Linked DNA regions of Desulfocurvus vexinensis DSM 17965. The main gene of each other region encodes a partner of the protein of the gene in region 2 in a complex. Links are inferred from orthologs where the notes say so. Each region holds a gene or a part of one and is shown on either strand. Other genes may lie near its edges.

Region 1 (4,162 bases), on a different replicon or contig from region 2:
CTCGAACCGCGAGCGGGCCGCCCAGAAGGCGTCGGCAGCCGGGCCCAGGGGGTCGTTCGCCGCGCGGGCCACATGCAGCTCGCGCAGCAGGATGTCGGGGTCGGTGCGCAGCACCTCGAAGAGCAGCACCGTGCCGGGGGCGGGGTCCGAGGCGATGCTGGCCAGCAGCTCCAGGCCCTGGATGTCCACCCAGGCCAGCCCGGGCGCCTCGCGGCGCAGCACGCGGCCCGCAAGGCGCTCGCCGGGGCGGTGCCTGCGGCGGAAGGCCCCGGGGCGGTCGCCGCCGCCGTGGCTGCCGCCGCCCGATCCCGCGCCGTCGCCCTGGATGCGCATGGCGCCCGGCCCCTAGCGGGCCGCCCCGAAATGACGACCTGCTGCGGCGCGCAACCAGGCCGGGCCCCCGCGTCCGTCCGGGCACGCGGCGGTCCTGGATTGTTTTTGCGCCTTGCAGTTCACCATTGTCGAACGGCCTGGAATAAAGGAATGGGGCAACGGCCAGCTAGCCCTCGGCCTGGCCGATGATCAGCTCGACCTCGTCCACGGACAGGCTGGTGGCCAGGGCCAGGGCCTGGGCGGACTTGCCCTGGCGGTGGCCCGAGAGCACCACCTCGCGCAGAAAGCGCGGCGAGCGGCTGACCTGCTCGGCCTGGCGCAGCAGTTTTTCCAGCTCGGCGGCGCGGTCCTGCAGGCGCTGGTCCAGCCCGGCGAGCACCTCCTGGCGCTTGGCGAAGGTGGACACCAGCTCCTGCTCCAGCTCGGCGTTGAAGTGCAGCTTGCGCAGGAGCAGTTCCTGTTTTTCCTGGAGGGCGCCGAGCAGAGCCTCGGAGCGGCGCAGGCGCAGGAAGAACACCAGCACCACCACCAGCAGCGCGAGCTCGGTGAGGCTGACCAGGAAGAGCAGGAGCAGGGACGGGGACATGCGGCGGTCCTGGGGGTTGGGGCGCGGCTGGCCGGGTTTCAGATCTTGAGATTGATGATGTTCCCGGCCCAGGGGGACTTGGGCTGGGGCTCGTCCTGGGCGTCCGGGGCGTCCTTGGCGTCGGCCCTCCGGCGCGCCTCGCGGCGGGGCTGCGGGGGGGCGCCGCCGCCGCGGCCATGCTCGTCGGCCACGGCGGTCTTTTCCTTCTTGTCGATCTGCTGGACCTGGTCCTTGGCCAACTCCTGCTGCTGGCGCGACAGGGCCTCGGAAAAGCGCGCCTGGTTGGCGGGCCCCGACTGCTCGGCGCTGGTCAGCTTGGCCAGGTGCGGCAGCTGGGCCAGCAGGACCGGGAGGTTGATGGTCGCAGGCATCTATTTCACCAGATACTGGTCCACCAGGATGGTTTCCAGCCTGCCCACGCTCAGGTACTGGTTCATGACGGACAACAGGTCCGTCTTGAGCGCCTCCACGTTGGTCTTGTCGGACAGGTAGGTCAGGTCCTTGTTCTTGAGATAGTAGAAAACCGCATCGCGCAGGATGGTGGTCTTCTGGGTTATCTCGAACGAGAGCTTCTCGTCGTTGGTGACGGCGGTGAACTGGCAGACCAGGAAGCGGACCGCGCCCTTGTCGTCGCGCTGTTCCACCCAGAAGGGCGCCAGCGTGACCATGTACTCCTGGGGCTGCGCCTCTTCGGCGGGCGGGGGGAGCGGCTCGTCCCCGGGCTGCGTGGCCAGCTCTTCGGGCGCGGGCGCCGGGGCCTCGGGCTCGGGGGCGGCGCGCAGCACAAGCCACAGCAGCAGCACGAGCAGGGCCAGGGCACCGGCCCCGGCGGGGATGATGATCTCCTTGCGCCGGAACCACGGCTTGGGCCCGTCGGCGGCGGATTCGAGGGCGACAGGAGCGGCGGGCTGCTCCTGGGGCTGCTCCTCCTCTTCCTCCTCCTCTTCTTCAAGGAACGGGGCATCCTCAAGGTCCAGCTCGACTTTTTGCTGTTCCTTGGGGAGGTTGGCGGTCAGTTCCTCGGCATCGAGTTCAGCCTTGACGTTGTCGGCGAGGCCGTCCGCGATGTTGGCGTCGGGAACCATGGGGACCACCGGTGCGCAAGGCGCCTACGGAGGCCGCTACTTGCGCTCGAAGATCTTGTCGATCTTCTGGGACAGGGTCTCGGCGGTGAAGGGCTTGACGATGTAGTTGGACACCTTGGCCTGGACCGCCTCGATGATGTTCTCCTGCAAGCCCTCGGCAGTGACCATCAGGAACGGGATGTGCTGGAACTCCTCGCTGGCGCGCACCTTGCGCAGCAGGTCGATGCCCGGCATCTCGGGCATGTTCCAGTCCGAAACGATGAAGTCGATCTTGTCCTTGTTGAGGACTTCCCAGGCCGTGCTGCCGTCGTCGGCCTCGACGATGTTGTTGAAGCCGAGCTGGCGCAGGATGTTCTTGATGATCCGGCGCATGGTCGAGAAGTCGTCCACGACGAGGACGCGCATGTTTTTGTCGTAAGCCATGAAAATCTCCCGCTCTAATCGAGGCCGTAGGCGGCCCGGAATTTGTGTCGCAGCTTCTTGAGGGCCTGGGAGTGGAGCTGGGACACCCGACCCTCGGTGATGCCCATGACCTCCGCAGTTTCCCGCATGTTCAACTCGTCGCTGTAATAGAGGGATAATACCAGTTTCTCGCGGAGGGTCAACTCGTCTATCAGCTTGGCGATTTTGTCAACAACATCCTGCATGGCCGCGGAGCGGTAGGGCTCGTTGTCGTTGTGCGCCCCGTTCTCGGCAGAGAAGTGGTCCTGGATGGTTTCCAGGCTCAGGCAGAGCTGGTTCTGCAGGGCGGCCAGGCCCGACTCCACGTCCTTGCGCGACAGGCCGGTCTCGCGCATGAGCTCCTCCTGGGTGGGCTTGTGCCCGGTCTGGCGTTCCAGGGTCAGGGTGGCGTCCTCGAGTTGGCGCACCCGGGCCCGCAGCCCGCGCGAGAACCAGTCCATGCGCCGCAGCTCGTCGAGCATGGCGCCCTTGATGCGGTTCTCCGCGTAGGTTTCGAATTTGATGTTCAGCTCGGGCTTGTATTTGCGCAGGCACTCGATGAGCCCCAGGGTTCCGGCGGACATCAGCTCGCCCAGGTCCACCTGCTGGGGCAGCTTGCCCTTGAGGCGCAGGGCCAGGATCTTCACCTTGGGGGCGAAGTGGCGGACGATGACGTCCTGCTCCCTGGGGCTGAACTGGACCCACGGGCACTCCCCGGTTTCGAGGAGCTTCCACGGCTCAGTTCTGGAAGAGGAGCTTTTTCCAGAAAAACTTAATGTTTCCATCGAGCTGTGCCGTTCCCTTCCATGAGGTTGCCTTCCTGGCGACATCCGCCAGGGCTGTGGAGGCCGGACCGTCCGGGTCCAGCACCGTGAACGGGATCTGGCGGACCACCGCCGCGCGTACCCCGGGGTCGAAGGGTACCACCCCCGCCAGGTCCAGGGAGATGCCCGACAGGAAATGGTCGCACGCGGCGTGCAGCTTGGCGTAGACCTCGCGGGCGGCCTTGGGCGTGCGGGCCATGTTCACGAGCACGCGGAAGCGGTCCACGTCGTGCTCGGCCTTGAGCACCTTGATCAGGGCGTAGGCGTCGGTCAGCGAGGTGGGCTCGGGGGTGAGCACCAGCAGCCGCTCCTGCACGGCGAGGTTGAAGTAGAGCACGTTCTCGTTGATGCCCGCGCCGGTGTCCACGATGAGAAAGTCCACCGTGTCTTCCAGGGCGTCCATGGATTCCAGCAGGTCGAGCTTCTGCCCGGTGTGCAGCTCCAGCATCTCGCCCACGCCCGAGGCGGCGGGCAGGATGGAGAAGCCGTGGGGCGTGGGCAGGAGGATGTCGGCCAGCTCGGCCCCTTCCTGGAAGAGGTGGAAGAGGTTCTTCTCCGGCGTCAGCCCGAGGACCACGTCCACGTTGGCCAGGCCGAGGTCGGCGTCGAGCAGCACCACGCGCTTGCCCGCGCGGGCCAGCAGGCAGGCCAGGTTCACGGCGATGTTCGTCTTGCCGACCCCACCCTTGCCGGAGGTCACCGAGATGACCTGCGGTGTGGCCTTGGCGCGTCCTGCGCGGGGGGCGGGCCTTTCCCTAGTGAGCGTATCGGCCACGTTTTTCCTCGATGGGGCTTTGCGGCAGCTCGTGCTTGAACAGGAGCTTCCAGAGCATGACCGCCTTGGCCGGCACCAGGGTGCCCCGCAGCCCCGTCCCGAAGGACAGGGCCGACAC
Region 2 (4,242 bases):
CGTGGGACGGGGCAGGGCTCCCGGAGGGGAACGCGGGAACCTTGCGCGGGGTTACGGCAATCGGTGCCCGGCGTCAAGCCGCCGGGTGCTTTGACGAACGCAGGCGATTGGTATACCTGATGGACGCCATGAACGAGAAGCACGAAATCCCCGCCAGCCCGGAGCTGACGCCAGCGGCCCCCGCCGAGGCCGAGGCCGTGGCCGTGGGTTTCGAGAACGCCCACCCCGCCGACGGCGCCGACCTGCTCGAAGACCTGCCCCTGGCGGAGCAGATGAGCGTGCTGCAAAGCCTGGACACCTCCGACGCGGCGGATTTCGTCGCCGAGATGGAGAAGCACGACCGGGCCGTGCTCATGCGCGCCCTGAGCCCGGACCTGGCGGCGGATATCCTCGAGGAAATGTCGCCCGACGACGCCGCCGACGTGCTCGAGGACCTGGACGCCGCCCACCAGCAGGCCCTGCTCCAGCGCGTGGAGTCCGACGAGGCCCAGGAGATCGAAACGCTCCTGAATTTCGACTCCGACACGGCGGGCGGAGTCATGAACACCGAGGTCACGGTCCTGGAGCAGAACCTGACCGTGGACCAGGCCATCGCCCTCATCCGCCGCGCGGCGGAGGAGTCGGAAATCCCGTACTACGCCTATGTGGTGGACGACCAGGAGCACCTGGTGGGCGTGGTGTCGCTGCGCAACCTGATGCTGGCCCGCCCGGGCAAGCCCCTGCGCGAGATGCTGGAAAACCAGCAGCTCATCACCGCCACCCACGACACCGACAAAGAAGAGGTGGCCCACCTCATCTCGCACTACAACTTCCTGGCCCTGCCCGTGGTGGACGCCGACGGGCGCCTGCTGGGCGTGGTCACCCACGACGACGTCATCGACATCATCCACGAAGAGGCCAGCGAGGACATGCTCGGCATGGTCGGCGCGGGCCAGAACGAGACCGTGGACACGCCCTGGCTGCGCTCGGTGACGCTGCGCCTGCCGTGGCTGGTCATCAACGTGGCCAACTCCGCCGTGGCGGCCTGGGTGGTGCACCAGTTCGAGGGCACCATCGCCCAGATGGCCATTCTGGCCGCGCTGATGCCCATCGTGGCCAACCAGGCGGGCAACTCGGGCCAGCAGTCCCTGGCGGTGATGATCCGCCAGCTGGCCATGGAAACCTGGGACCGCAAGCGCGCCTGGACGGCGGTCCTGCGCGAGTCCAAGATCGGCCTGCTCAACGGGCTGATGGTCGGCATCCTGGTGCTGTGCGGGGTCTTCGTGCTGACCCACCATGGCGACCTGGCTGCGGTCATGGCCCTGGCCCTGGGGCTGGACATGGTGGTGGGCAACGTGGCCGGGGCCATGATCCCCGTGGTGCTGCGCGAGCTGGGGCGCGATCCGGCCCAGGCCTCGTCCATCTTCCTGACCACCATCACGGACTCCACGGGCTTTTTCCTCTTCCTCGGGCTGGCCAACGTGCTGCTGCTGTGACCGGGCCGGTGCACCGGCAAGCGAAGGGCCGCCCCGCGATGAACGCGGAGCGGCCCTTCGTTTGCGGCAACCGGGGCGCCCGGGCTATTCCAGGCCCAGCTGCTTGAGCAGGTCGTCCACGTCGGACTGGTTGGACGTCTCCTGGGGGCCCTTGAGCTCCGACGTGCCGCCCTTGAGCGCCTGCACGGTCTTTTCGGCTTCCTGGTCGATCTCCACGGCGTCGCGCTCGGGGGCCTGCTCGTGGCGGCGGACCTTGAGCCCCGTGCTGACGTAGACGCTGAAGACGATCTCCTCGATGCGCTTCAGGGCCTGGATGATCTTCTTGATGCGCTGGCCGGTCAGGTCCTGGAAGGACAGGGCGGTCATGATTTCCAGCAGGTGCGCCTGGTGGGCGTCGTTCAGGCGGATCAGCTCCTCCACGGCGTCCTTGCGGGCGCCGCCGGTGCGAAAGGCCGCCAGCAGCTCGCCCGAGGCCGCCACCATCTCCTGGTGCTGCTCCACGATGTCCATGATGCGCACGGTGGCGTCCTCGGTGGAGCGCAGGATGGCGTCGAGCTGGTCCGAGGCCTCGCTGATGAGCTCGCCGGTCTCGCTTTCGCCCCGGGGGCGCTGCCCGGCCTCCTTGCGCGCCTCGCGGATCTCGCCGTAGATCTTCTCCAGCCCTTCGCGCATGTCCTCGTTGACCTTGCGGAAGAATTCGCCCTCCTTGAGCGCCCGCGACAGAGAGCGGGCCAGCACCTGCGAGACTTCCTTCTGGATGACCTCGGCCAGCACGGTGTCGAGCCCCTCGACCACGCTCTGGGTGACCTGGGCGACAAGCTTGTCCAACTGTTCGGCGGGCGGGGTGGTGGGCATCGGCGGTCCTTTCCCGGGGGCGCCCCGGGCGGAGTCTAGCGCGGCCAGCGGGTCTCGCGGATCTGCTGGCGCTCTTCGTTGATGACGAAATGGACCACGGCCTCGAAGTCGGCCTCGCGGATGCGCGTGAAGGCCACGGTGTGCCTCGGTCCGGCGGCGGAGGCGGCCACCGCCTCCACGCGGCCCACGGCGGCGGCCAGCCGCAGGGGATACTGGTTGAGCACCAGGGCGAACTCCAGCACGTCGCCCGCGGCGAAGGGCCGCCGGGCCACGAATTCCAGCCCCTGGGCGCCGATCTCCAGCACCTCCACGGCGTCCTGGAAATCGTCCTCCAGGCGCTTTTGGGACAGCAGGCTGACCACGGTGTCCAGCTTGGCGCTCATGGCCAGCAGGAAATCCGCCAGGGGGCCGGAGAGGTTGGCGCCGTCCAGGGTTTCGGCCGCCGGGGCCGCGTCCAGGGCGGGGTTGTCCAGGGGCATGGGCAGGGTGTCCGGGCTGAGCGCCGGGCGCACGAAGGCCCGCATGCGCGTGGCGACCCTGGCGTAGGTTCCCTGGTCCATGGTCCTGTCCCGTCAGTTGCCGTTGTCGTCGAGCTGCACGCTCATGGCCCGGACCGGGCAGATGCGCGTGCACATGCCGCAGGCGGTGCAGGCCTCGGGGTCGAAGAGCACCTGGCGGGATTCGGGGTCCAGGTGCAGGGCCTGGGTGGGGCACAGGGCGGTGCACAGCCCGCAGTGGACGCAGGAGTCCTCGTCGCGCGAGATCTTCTGCGCGGTGGGTTCGATCTTGATGCCCTGGTCCTTCAGGTATTCGATGCCCTTGCGGAAGCTGTCCTCGCTGCCCGAGAGCTCCAGGGTCATATGGCCCTCGGCCCGGGGCCCGATGCTGGCCTGCAGGATGTTGAAGGTCAGGTCGAACAGCCGGGCCAGGTTGCAGACCACGGGGCGCCCGCTGCGTTCGGGCGGGAACTTGAGCGAGACGATCTTGCTGGTGCCCTTGTTGGAATCCTTCATGCCTTGGTCTCCGGCTGGGCCAGTTAGTTCTGTTCCTTGAGCAGGGCGGCGGCGCGCTTGCCTTCGGCGGTCTGGGGGAACTTCTGCACGACTTCCTCGAAACGCAGGCGGCCCATCTTGGCCTTGTCCAGACGCATGAAGCTCACGCCCTGCTTGAGCAGCGCGGTGGGATACTTGGAGCTCTTGGGGTAGTTGTCGATGACCGACTGGTACTTGAGCACCGCGCGGGCGTAGTCCTTGAGCTGGAAGTAGCATTCCCCCTGCCAGAACAGGGCGTTGGACACCAGGTCATGCTTGGGGAAGGCGGTCACGAACTCTTCCCACAGGGCCACGCCCTGCTTGTAGTCCTTGGCCTCGAAGGCCGCCCGGGCGCTCTTGTAGAGGGTGGAGGCGGCGTCGGTGTCCGCGCTCTGGGCCGCCGCAGGGGCGGCGGGCGCAGGTGCGGGCCGGGTCAGGTCGGGGTCGCCGGTCTGGCCGGGCTCCACGGGCACGATCATCGGGATGCCGCCGGGGGTGGCGGGCTCCTGGCCCGGGGCCGGGGTGGCGAGGGCCGTGTCCGCCGGGGCGGCGGCAGGCGCGGCCTGGCGCTCGGCGCGGATGGCGGCCAGGTCGATGTCCGTGGCCAGCTGCGAGTTCATGCGTTGCAGGGCGATTTTCATGTCCTGAACGTCCTCGGCGAGCATGTCGGACTGGCTCGACTGGCGCAGGGTGTCCATGTCGCGCTTGAGCATCTCGATCTCGCCCCTGGCCTCGGCCAGCTCCTGGCGCATGGACTGCATCTGGGACCAGGAATCGGCCTGGACCGACGTCTGCGAGGTGGCCTGCTCGACCTTCTGGTCCAGGGCGTCGATGCGCCGGGACTGCTCGTTGACGCGTCCGTCCAGGGTGCGCACGTCGTC

Evidence for each region.
Region 1: the proteins of G495_RS0111950 (region 2) and G495_RS0104435 are in contact, whole or in part, in a crystal structure (PDB 1KMI), measured with the Escherichia coli proteins. The link is inferred for Desulfocurvus vexinensis DSM 17965 from one-to-one orthologs.

Annotation. Positions count from the first base shown.
Region 1 is NZ_JAEX01000002.1:319,519-323,680, forward strand. The notes cover bases 735-3,477. They hold G495_RS0104435 (chemotaxis response regulator CheY), read right to left. Parts: upstream 2,428-3,477; coding sequence 2,041-2,427; downstream 735-2,040. Other genes in these bases: G495_RS0104420 (hypothetical protein), read right to left, coding at 735-919; G495_RS0104425 (hypothetical protein), read right to left, coding at 958-1,290; G495_RS0104430 (flagellar basal body-associated FliL family protein), read right to left, coding at 1,291-2,004; G495_RS0104440 (FliA/WhiG family RNA polymerase sigma factor), read right to left, coding at 2,442-3,230; G495_RS0104445 (MinD/ParA family protein), read right to left, coding at 3,184-3,477. Also shown: G495_RS20175 (hypothetical protein), read right to left, coding at 1-333; more of G495_RS0104420, read right to left, coding at 500-734; more of G495_RS0104445, read right to left, coding at 3,478-3,969; G495_RS0104450 (flagellar biosynthesis protein FlhF), read right to left, coding at 4,025-4,162. UniProt on the Escherichia coli protein: Involved in the transmission of sensory signals from the chemoreceptors to the flagellar motors.
Region 2 is NZ_JAEX01000019.1:28,763-33,004, forward strand. The notes cover bases 446-3,268. They hold G495_RS0111950 (protein phosphatase CheZ), read right to left. Parts: upstream 2,331-3,268; coding sequence 1,560-2,330; downstream 446-1,559. Other genes in these bases: mgtE (magnesium transporter), read left to right, coding at 446-1,475; G495_RS0111955 (hypothetical protein), read right to left, coding at 2,366-2,890; G495_RS0111960 (NIL domain-containing protein), read right to left, coding at 2,903-3,268. Also shown: more of mgtE, read left to right, coding at 129-445; more of G495_RS0111960, read right to left, coding at 3,269-3,343; tol-pal system protein YbgF, read right to left, coding at 3,367-4,242.